DNA from 2 places in the Bacillus sp. 5w2 genome. Region 1 is predicted to be linked to the other one. Evidence: riboswitches for the same ligand, from Rfam matches in the RefSeq annotation. Region 1 holds a riboswitch; the other holds the start of a gene.
The links. Region 1 has a riboswitch for S-adenosylmethionine ahead of ACXY7N_RS06025 (Na+/H+ antiporter NhaC family protein). Riboswitches for the same ligand answer to the same signal wherever they lie in the genome.
Positions count from the first base shown of each region.

Region 2: another riboswitch for S-adenosylmethionine. It lies ahead of ACXY7N_RS15570 (LLM class flavin-dependent oxidoreductase); the one in region 1 lies ahead of ACXY7N_RS06025 (Na+/H+ antiporter NhaC family protein).

Region 1 is NZ_JBTIWT010000002.1:332,104-337,860, forward strand. Features, by position in the region: gene ACXY7N_RS06010 (murein hydrolase activator EnvC family protein) at 1-154, opposite strand, end outside; gene gltP (glutamate/aspartate:proton symporter GltP) at 651-1,925, shown strand; gene ACXY7N_RS06020 (ribonuclease FAU-1 family protein) at 1,994-2,512, shown strand; SAM riboswitch class I at 2,633-2,738, shown strand; gene ACXY7N_RS06025 (Na+/H+ antiporter NhaC family protein) at 2,833-4,149, shown strand; gene ACXY7N_RS06030 (lmo0954 family membrane protein) at 4,363-4,719, shown strand; gene ACXY7N_RS06035 (PspA/IM30 family protein) at 4,765-5,427, shown strand; gene liaF (cell wall-active antibiotics response protein LiaF) at 5,534-5,757, shown strand, end outside.
Region 2 is NZ_JBTIWT010000008.1:81,641-87,397, reverse strand. Features, by position in the region: gene ACXY7N_RS15585 (response regulator aspartate phosphatase) at 430-1,539, shown strand; gene ACXY7N_RS15580 (Phr family secreted Rap phosphatase inhibitor) at 1,536-1,673, shown strand; gene ACXY7N_RS15575 (hypothetical protein) at 1,932-2,138, opposite strand; SAM riboswitch class I at 2,380-2,486, shown strand; gene ACXY7N_RS15570 (LLM class flavin-dependent oxidoreductase) at 2,569-3,627, shown strand; gene ACXY7N_RS15565 (ATP-grasp domain-containing protein) at 3,620-4,576, shown strand; partial or broken gene ACXY7N_RS15560 (DAK2 domain-containing protein) at 4,638-4,907, shown strand; gene ACXY7N_RS15555 (FMN-dependent NADH-azoreductase) at 4,982-5,623, opposite strand.

The DNA.
Region 1 (5,757 bases):
ATTTATTTTGTAAGTCATTTTGTTTTCCTTCTAATTCAGATTGAATATTAGATAATTTATCTTGATTCGTTTCAGCGTATGCGGGTGAAAGAAACGGAGAAACAAAAATCGTTCCTGCTGCTAAAACACTGAACGCTGCAAATTTCTTTTTCATGGTTGTCTGGCTCCTTTCCCTATGAATGTTATATATCATAAGAAGAAGGGTGTCTATCGTTGTAACCATAATGTAAAGAAAATTTTATAAAATTGCTAAGTTTTGTAGGAAATTATCGTCTTTTAACGATAATTTTCACGGCAGATGGATTTTTAAAATTCATGTAAAAAGGATGTATTATTTAATTTTTGTTGTAAAATAAAGGGAAAAATACGTTTGTTTTATATAGTGAAATATTAGATGAGAATCCAATAAAACACTGATAAGGAATCGTTCTCATGTGAGGTTTTCTGACATGGGTTTTGTTTTTGTCAAGAAAATTATTTGCGTTCGGGCAAACTTATTTTGTTGTCAGATTTAAAATTTTGATTTATGATTTTTAACAGGGACAAAATGTAGTGAATTGTCGAATAATATGTAATACTCTTAATTTCATGTTTTTATAGAGATAGAATGAGAGATAGAGTGACACATCGAAGAGGGGGTTACAACAAATATGAAAAGAATAGGACTTGCATGGCAAATATTAATAGGACTTGCGCTTGGTATTGCAGTTGGGGCGATTTTCTTTGATAATCCAGCGGTTGTGAAATATTTACAACCAATTGGTGATATTTTCATCCGATTAATTAAAATGATCGTTGTACCAATTGTTGTAGCAAGTATTGTTGTTGGGGTTGCTGGTGTTGGCGATGTTAAAAAACTAGGCCGACTAGGCGGAAAAACAATTCTTTATTTTGAAATTATTACAACAATTGCAATTATTGTCGGTCTATTAATTGCGAATATTTTCCAACCAGGAAAAGGCGTAAATATGGATCAGTTAACGAAGACAGATATTTCGAAATATACACATACGACAGAGCAAGTGCAAAGTCATTCATTTGCAGATACATTTGTAAATATTGTTCCAACGAACATTATGAAGTCATTAGCTGACGGAGATATGCTTGCTATTATCTTCTTCTCTGTATTATTTGGTTTAGGTGTAGCAGCAATTGGTGAAAGAGGAAGACCGGTTCTTCAATTTTTCCAAGGTGTAGCTGATGCAATGTTTTATGTAACAAACCAAGTTATGAAATTTGCACCATTTGGTGTGTTTGCACTAATTGGTGTTACAGTTTCTACATTCGGTCTAGCTTCATTAATTCCATTAGGGAAATTACTAATTGTCGTATATGGAGCAATGATCTTCTTCGTCGTAGTTGTCTTAGGACTTACAGCGAAAATATTTGGAATTAACATTTTCCAATTCTTTAAGATTTTAAAAGACGAGCTGATCTTAGCATATTCTACAGCGAGTTCAGAAACAGTTTTACCGAAAATCATGGAGAAAATGGAGAAGTTCGGTTGTCCGAAAGCAATTACATCTTTCGTTATTCCGACAGGTTATTCATTTAACTTAGATGGATCAACTTTATATCAAGCAATTGCGGCTATTTTCTTAGCACAAATGTACGGTATTGATTTATCTATTACACAACAAATTACATTATTACTTGTATTAATGGTTACATCAAAAGGTATCGCAGGTGTACCAGGCGTATCATTCGTTGTATTATTAGCGACACTTGGTACAGTAGGTATTCCACCTGAAGGTTTAGCATTCATCGCTGGTATTGACCGTATTTTAGATATGGCTCGTACAGCAGTTAACGTTGTAGGAAACTCTTTAGCAGCTGTAGTTATGTCTAAGTGGGAAGGTCAATATGACGCTGAAAAAGGACAAGCTTATTTGAAAGAGATTTCTGAAAAAGGTCAAGCGGCTTAATTATAATATGAACAAGCTCTCACATAATATGTGGGAGCTTTTCTGTATATAGAAGAGGAGTAGACGTAATGAAACGTAAATATGGTGACGGTTCTTCGTGGAAGCGACTAATAGAGAAGGATTATACGGTTAAGCAAATAGAAGAGGGAATGCTAGGAATACTGGAAATAAAAAAGGTGAAAGAACCAAGTTGTAAAGAATATGATGGTAAAGAACTTTGTATTGCAGGCAATCAGTATACGTGGATTCAATATTTCATAGACGGGAAAAACTTTGCGATTACGGCTATGTTAGATGATCAGAAAAAATTAGTACAATATTATATCGATGTGGCGAAAGAATATGAAATAGACGAACGTAGTTTACCGTATTTTGATGATTTATATTTAGATGTAGTATTATTACCGAACGGTAAGATGTATGTACTAGATGAAGATGAGCTAGAGGATGCCTATAAAAGTGGCGATGTTACAAAAGAAGAGTACGAGTTAGCTTGGTACACTACGAAATGGATAATAGCTGCAATAAAGAATAGTGAATTTTATTGGATTTCAATATTGGAAGAAGAAATCAAAAAGTTAAAATGATTGTTGTATTCAAATTTTTGCATAATTACCAAAAAAATCTATACAAAAAATAATTGACTTTTGTTTTGTAAGCGAGTAAAGTTAGGGAAGAAATTATTATTAAAAAATAAATATGAAACCTTCTTATAAAGAGAGGCGGAGGGACTGGCCCTACGATGCCTCGGCAGCGGACTCGATTTCAGAGTGCTGTGCCAAATCCAGCAAGCATGTGCTTGAAAGATGAGAAGAGTGTTTCTTATAGATGTATAAGACCTCTTCTCATTGGAAGAGGTCTTTTGTTATTCATTAGAAAAAGGTTGAAACTAGGGAGAGATGGTACTTTGAAAGAAACGAGAGGAAATGGTTTGGCTTTATTACCACTTGGAATATTTTTGGCGCTATTTATTGGTTCTGGAATTATTACAGGTGATTTCTATAAATTGCCGATACTTGTAGCGATTTCAATTGCTGTAGGAGTCGCTTTAGCAATGAATCGTAAAGAAAGTTTTAATGTAAAAGTGGAACGATTTGCTAAAGGTGCAGGGAACCCAGATATTATGATTATGGTTTTGATTTTTGTACTGGCGGGAGCGTTTTCTGAAACAGCAAAAGGGATGGGCGGCGTTGATTCTACAGTTAACTTAGCGTTATCAATTTTACCGCAAGGATTTATCGTAGCTGGAATTTTTGTTATAGGGGCATTTATTTCATTAGCGATGGGAACTTCAATGGGAACAATTGCTGCATTAGCACCAATTGCTGTAGGTATTAGTGGGCAAACTGATATCTCAATTGCACTTACGATGGCTACTGTCGTAGGCGGAGCGATGTTTGGTGATAATTTATCATTTATTTCAGATACAACAATCGCAGCTGTACGTTCACAAGGAACAGAAATGAAAGATAAGTTTAAAACGAACTTTTTAATTGTATTACCAGCAGCTATTATTACAATTGTACTTTTAGTAATCGTCACTTTAGGAAGCGATACGCAGATTAAAGCGCATAGCTTTGACTGGATAAAGATTTTACCTTATGCAGGAGTACTTATTACAGCGCTACTTGGTTGGAATGTACTTATCGTGTTAACTGGTGGAACTGTACTATCTGGCGTTATCGGTCTTTTAGATGGAAGTTACACGTTAGAGAGTTTCTTTAAAAGTGTAACGACTGGAATGGGCGGTATGATGGAGTTAGTATTACTAGCTATTTTAATTGGCGGTATGGTCGAACTGATTCAATATAATGGTGGCATTCAATATTTAATGAATATTTTAACGCGTAACATTCGTTCAAAAAAAGGAGCAGAGTTTGGTATTGCTGGCTTAGTGAGTATGACGAATATGTGTACAGCGAATAATACAATTTCTATTATCTTTACAGGTCCACTTGCGAAAAATATTGCAGATCAATATGAAATTGATCCTCGTAAATCAGCGAGTGTATTAGATCTTTTCTCATGTTGTGTGCAAGGATTAATTCCGTATGGTGCGCAAATGTTAACGGCAGCAGGATTTGCGGCGTTATCTCCAATTGAATTGTTGCCATATGCGTTTTATCCAATCTTAGTTGGAGTATGTGGAATCATTTCTATATTAATTGGTTTCCCGAGGTTTTCTAAAGTAGCGGGAAAGAAAGAGTATCATAAAACAGCATAATGAATAGTAACGAAAGCCGTACAGAGAATATTCTCTGTACGGCTTTTTATGTGCGATAAAAGAGTAAAGCATCCGATCTTACCGCATGTTTTTACAAAAGGCTGAATGCAACTCGGTCTTAAGTCTGAGTCAAAAACGGTTCTTAAGCTCGTTATGGAAACATGAAAAAATAGTTAAGATAAGAGTATCAAATCGAAGGGAGGCAAGCACAAGATGAAACAATTTCTAGCGTTTATCGCGGCCGGTATTTTGGCTTTAATTGCTCTTGGTAGTCTTGCTGGTATTGTAGGATTCGCAATCGGAGCAGGAGTTGTGTACTGGAGCTATAAATCATTTGTGCGAGCTAAATCATTTTTTGGAAAGTTAGCTTGGGGTATTGTTGGTTTAATCGGTTTATCCATTGCACTTTCTCATTCCCCAGCACTAATCGGTATCGCAGCATTAGTAGTTTTATACTACGGATACCGTGAGTGGAAAAAAGAAAAAGATGTAGTTGTTGATTCTGCTCCAGAAAGTTCTAAACCATATAGTAACTTTGAAGATGAGTGGAACAAGTTAATGAAAAACTAATATAAAATAAATCAAATTTATAAAGTAGAAGAGAGGAAGATTATAATGAAACAATCTTTATTCGGACGTGTACGCGATGCAATTTTAGCAGATTTTCATAATGTGTTAGATGAGAAAGAAAGAAAAAATCCAATCGCTATGTTAAATCAATATTTACGAGATAGTGAGCGTGAAATAACAAAAATTGAGAAGTTAATTCAGCGCCATAAAACATTAAAATCTAATTTCGCTCGTGAGCTTGAGCAAGCACGTTATTTCGTTAATAAAAGATCAAAGCAAGCGATCATCGCACAAGAAGCAGGCGAACTACAACTGCATGAGCGTGCGTTAGAAGAAGTAGCTTATTATGAAGGGCAAGTAACTCGATTAGAAGAAATGTATGCAGGTGTTGTAGAGCAAATTGATGAGTTAGAGCGTCGTCTTGCTGAGATGAAAAATAAATTAAAAGAAATGCACGCGAAACGTATGGAATTAATGGCACGTGAAAATATGGCACATGCTAATCGCCGTATGAATACTGCGATGCATAAAATGGATGAAAATAATCCGTTCTTACGCTTTGAAGAAATTGAAGATCATATTCGCGATATAGAAACTCGTATGAATGAGGGGCATGAACGTGACACATTTGATATGAAGATTGCAAAGCTTGAGCGTGAAATGAAAGAAAAGAATGATGTATCGTTAACGAAAGAGTTAACAAAATAATAGTAGTATATTATAAAACAGGCTTATGATATAGTGATAGGAGAAAAGGTGTTGGAAAGCAATGCCTTTTCTTCTATGTATATGTGACAAGAAGGGGGGAGCTGAAATGAAGAAGCATTTTTCAAAAACACAATTAATGGGGATGCTCCTCATCATATTTGGATTTGGTCTATTTCTTGATATGATACTTGGACATTTTGAACCAGGTGGTCTCATTTTTGCATTTATTATGCTTATGTTTGGAAGGCATTATCGTAAAAAGAATCGTTATGTACGGGGAAATGTATTTTTATTTGTTGGTGGTATCGTATTATTATTCTTCTTATTTTC
Region 2 (5,757 bases), on a different contig from region 1:
TAATTATTATAACTATGTATAATTGCATAAAGTTTATAAAAAAATGAGAGCATAATTTGGTATTGTGTAACAAAGATAAGACCCACCTACGGAAATAGGTGGGTCTTATCTTTATTGCTATCTCATTGCACAAAAGGGAATTTGTATCAAAATAATAGCATATTCTTAAAGTTCTTATATTGAGAAATAAAGAAAAGGGGCTTTCTTATGAAAGGATAGACTTTCATATTTCATCATTACCAATAATGAAGTGTTATTTTATATATAGAAACGAATAAGGGACAGAAAAAGTTATAAGTTTAAAGAGTTGAAATGGTGAAAATGTATTGAGAAATTTTTTTGAGGCAATAATATTCAGAAAATTAAATGTTTTATAGGTTTATTTTTGTTATTATGTTAGTAATCTATAGACAAAGGAGCAGGGGCTATATGAGTGTACACGTAATAAAAAAGGAAGAAATCACTTTACTTTTACATGATTGGTATCGAGAAATTCGTTCACAGAATTTCGTTAAGGCAAAGGAATTAAAACAAAGTATTGATACAAAAATTAATAGTATGGAAGAAGATCAAAAGAATACAGAGTTTTATTCACTTTTAGATTTTAGATTTAAAATGTTAAGTGCAGAGTTTTATCCCCATCAATCTGACATATCTAAGAATGATCTAAGAAAAATGAAGTTAGATGAAGTGCCATCAGATGAATCTTTATTATATTATTACCATTTCTTTAAGGCTTCTCATGCTACGGTAAACGGTGATTTTAAAGTGGCTGAAAAGCATTATGGAATAGCAGAATCTTTGTTGGAAAATATTCAGGATCCAATTGAAAAAGCAGAATTTAACTTTAAGCTATCCAGCTATTATTATCATGTTTGCCAGCCTATTTTAGTCATTCAATATGCAACTAGAGCAAGAAATATATTTGAAGGTCTGTACGGGTATAGTAGGAAGGTCGCAGCGTGTGACAATGTTCTGGGTTTAGCATGTGTAAAGCTAAATGAATTTGAACAGGCAGAAGTTTATTTTATGTCGTCTCTGGATATTTTGAAAAAGCAGAATGAAGAAGAGCTAATGTTACGAGTTCGACATAGCTTAGGGGTTATGTATGCAGAGCAAAACCTATCTGATTTAGCACTTCGTTATTTATCAGAAGTATCACAAAAAATCCCGAATCACTTTAGAGCGATTTTTTTGGAAGCTAGAGAGAATTTAAAGTTAGGGAAAACAAAGCTTGCAGCCTCTTTAATTGAAAAAGGTTTAGTAATCTGTAATGAACTAGAACAAAAAGAATATGAACATCATTTTACCATTCTAAAGGGAATGAATGAGAATGTTTCCGCTGAAGAATTAGAGTTAGCTATTTCTAAAGGAATTTCTTTCTTTAATGAAGTAGGTTTATGGCAATATGTCCAGGAATATGCTGAAAAATTAGCGGTTAAATATCATAAAGAAGGAAATTCAATAAAATCTAGTGAATACTTCTATTTAGGATATAAAGAAAAAGAAAAAGGTTTTCAGAAAGGGGCTTTAAAATGAAAAGAATCATAAGCAGTTCAATTGGATTAATAATTACGGTCATACTATTAAATGGAGTAAATGCTCCAACAGACCAATCAAAGGTTAATACAACAAACGTTATACAATATACGCATGGAGAGCCGTGGGGCTGATGGAATATTAAAGTATAAAGAGTTATTAGATCAAAGTGAAGAAAAAGTAATTATTAGGTATTAAATAGATGAAACGCTCAAATGAGCGTTTTTTTTTATTTTATAATCAGCTGATTTATTTTCATGTGTACCGCAGTAAAAACTTATTCCTGACTAAAAAAAGAGCCTCCACCGGAATGGTATTTGTATTAACTACAACCACATCTACCAAGAAAATTAGGTTTTTTTCCACATGAAGGACATCTCGATTCTAGTATTTTATTCTTCAAATATCTCCGGCTTCTCCACTCTAAATGATTTCACCTCACCACATTCTAAACAAAATGTAGTTAATAGTTTGGAACGTTTCCCCACTGAAAAGAGCCTACTAGAATCATCTTCACAAACATATGCATGATAAGCAAATCCAACTCTTCCTTCTTTAAATGTAGTAGAACCACAATTCTCGCATCGTATATTTTTCATGCTACTAACACCTCTTTTGCTGTATTTTTAAGATAGAAGTAAAGCAACTTGGTTATACATGATGTTTTCGACATGATACAACATAGCCCTTTATATATTCGCAATTAAAACAACATAATACCCCTATAATTATCTATAACAATATGTTTTTTTATATATCATTTAATGTTTATCGGAAAAATAAGTATTAAAGGATTGAATTTTATTATTCTGATGATTATAATAAATGGAAATCAAACAATTCTTATTTTGAGAAGTGGAGGGACGGGCCCTATGAAACTTCGGCAACCTCGTTTTAAACGAAAGGTGCCAAATCCTGCAGGTGAAAAAACACCTGAAAGATAAGAGCGGTTCACTTAGTCAAGAAGGCTACTCTTATTTCGATAAGAGTAGTTTTTTTTATGGCTAAAAGATAAAGGGGGAATAGGTAGTGGAGTACGGTTTTTGGTTACCGATTTTTGGGGGATGGCTTCGAAATGTAGATGATGAATCTATGCCGCCTACGTTTGAGTATGCAAAACAAACAGCGCAAGCGGCAGAACAATTAGGTTTTTCAATAACACTTATTGCAGAATTAAATTTAAATGATATAAAAGGTGTTTCAGCACCAAGTTTAGAGGCGTGGACAACTGCGGCAGCACTTGCAGCAGTGACAGATAAATTAGAGATTATGACAGCTGTAAGACCTGGATTCCACAATCCAGCAGTTACAGCGAAAATGGCAGCGAATATCGATCAATTAAGTAATGGTCGTTTTACATTGAATGTAGTTTCAGCATGGTGGGAAGAAGAAGCGAAACAGTACGGCGGAGTATTTACCGCGCACGATGAAAGATATGATCGTACAGAGGAATTTGTAACAGTTTTGAAGGGGCTTTGGAAGGAAGACGAGTTTTCTTATAAAGGGAACTTTTATGAGATTCAGCATACAAATTTAAGTCCAAAACCTGTGCAAAAACAAGGCATTAAGCTTTATGCAGGTGGTGAGAGTGAGCGAGGAAAAGAGGTCATTGTAAATCACGCGGATGCATATGTAATGCACGGTGGAACAGTGGAAGAAGTATCTGTGAAAATAGAAGATATGAAGAATCGTAGAAAGAAAGTTACAGAGAAGCCATTGCAGTCATTCGGGCTTGCGGCTTACGTCATTTGTCGTGATACAGAAGAAGAGGCAGTAGAGGAATGGAGACGCATAACGGATGTGAAAGACGATGCGTTAGGTTACGCGGGTTACCAAGACTTTATTAGTAAATCGCATTTGGAACAGCAAGTGAAGCTGAATGATTATTCCGTATCTAATCGTGGATTACGTCCTAATTTAATTGGAACACCAGAACAAATTGCAGAAAGGATACTCGCTTTTGAAAAAGTGGGTGTTACTTTATTACTTTTACAATTTTCGCCACAGCTTGAAGAGATGAAACGATTTTCTGAAAAAGTGATGCCATTAGTTGAAGCAAAAAGAAAGGAATTGATTACAAATGAGTAAAATTTACATATTACATGAGAATAAGGAATGGACGGATCATTTAGTGAAAAGGTTGGAAGAACTGGAGTTACCGTATGAGGAATGGTTTTTAAATGAAGGAACAATTACGTTAGAACAAGAACCTCCCCAAGGTGTTTTTTATAGCCGCATGAGTGCTTCTTCACATACGAGAGGTCATAGATATGCACCTGAGTTGACGGAAGGAGTTCTTGCTTGGTTAGAGGGATATGGGCGCACAGTATTTAATGGGTCTCGTGCATTACGTCTTGAAGTAAGTAAATTGAATCAATATGCAGCATTAAGAAATTTTGGTATACAAGTGCCGAAAACAATTGGTGCTGTTGGACGTGATCATATAGTAAAGGCAGCAAGGGAGTTAGGGGAAGTACCGTTCATTACAAAGCATAATCGTGCAGGGAAAGGCCTTGGCGTTCAACTATTTCATTCCATTGATGCTTTAGAGCAATATTTGGATAGTCCGGCGTTTGAAGAACCTATTGATGGAATTACTTTAATCCAGCAATATATTGAAGCGCCAGAACCATATATTACACGTTGTGAATTTGTAGGCGGTCAGTTTGTATATGCAGTTAAAGTAGATACATCAGAAGGATTCGAGCTTTGTCCAGCGGATGCATGCTCGATTCAAGATGCTTTCTGCCCAGTAGGAGAAGAGAGTAAGAAAGAAGCGTCAACAAAATTTGAAATTATACCGGACTTCCACGAGCCGATCATTGAACAGTACAAAGAATTTTTGAAAGAAAATGAGATTACCGTTGCTGGTATTGAATTTATTCGCAGTGCGGATGGAACAATTTATACGTATGATATTAATACAAATACAAACTATAATTCTGACGCAGAGTCTGTAGCGAATCAATTTGGTATGCTTGAACTTGCTACATTCCTTGGAAGAGAATTAGAAAAACAAGTAGAGGCAGTTAAATAATGTTGATTAAAAAATAAGGTTCTGGTGCAAATATAGGAAAAAAGAAGAGATAGCAGATTTTATAGGTGAAAGGTCATTCGGTAGAGGAGCGGTAGTTGGTTACAAAACACTTGTTGACGCACTTGCTCCATGTGTAGACTCTTGGTTAGCTAGCGCTTCAAGCGAAGAAGATATGAAAACTGCCTTTGAAAAAGGAGCAGAGTACACGAAAGAAAGGGTAGCTCGCATGGGCCGCGCCGGTACAGTTGGTGAAAGAAGCGTAGGATATCCAGATGCAGGTGCACATGCGCTTGGAGTTATCTTTACGGAGATTGCGGGTAGTTTGAAATAGGAATGAGAAGATCCCCTCTGCCTTAAGGTGGAGGGGTTCTTTATTTATACCCATCATTCTTCCAGTGAAAACTTTTATTTGTTAGCCAATCTAGAAGCAGCCTCTTCAACTTCTTTATACGCATTTTGCAATACTTCATTTGGATCTAGTACTGCTGTTCCTTGTGCACGAACGATTTGATAATCTTCAATACCAAGGAAGTTAAACATTGCTTTTAAATATTTATGAGAGTATTCCACTTCTGTATACCAATCATCATTTGTATAGATCCCTCCACTTGCTTGTATAACAAGCATTCTTCTTCCATCTTTAAGTAGTCCCACTGATCCAGTTTCAGTATATTTAAATGTTTCACGTGCAATCATGATATTGTCCATGTAATCTTTTAACTTTGATGGAATATTAAAGTTGTGCAAAGGTAATACGATAACATACGTATTTGCACTTTTAAATTGTTGTAAAATTTCGGACATACGCTCCGTTACTTTTTGTTCTTCACCGGTTAACTCTTGTTCAGTTCCTTGTTTTTCCCATGCACTTAAAACAGTTTTATCTATCATTGGTACTACATCATCGTATAAATTAATCTGTTCAATCGTTTCATTATTAGGAATGAATTCTGTATAAGATTCTAAAAAATGGTTAAAAACCTTAATGCTGACTGATGATGTATCATCCACTTTCGGATGTGCGTTTATGATAAGTGTTTTGTTCATTTGTATTTCCCCTTTTTAAAAGTTTTTACGTTTTAATTAAAGACTAAGTTAATCGTCGATTAACTTAGTCTTTAATATAAACTTTGAAATTATTTTTGTCAAATGAAATACATACTATTCTAAAAGCCCGATTG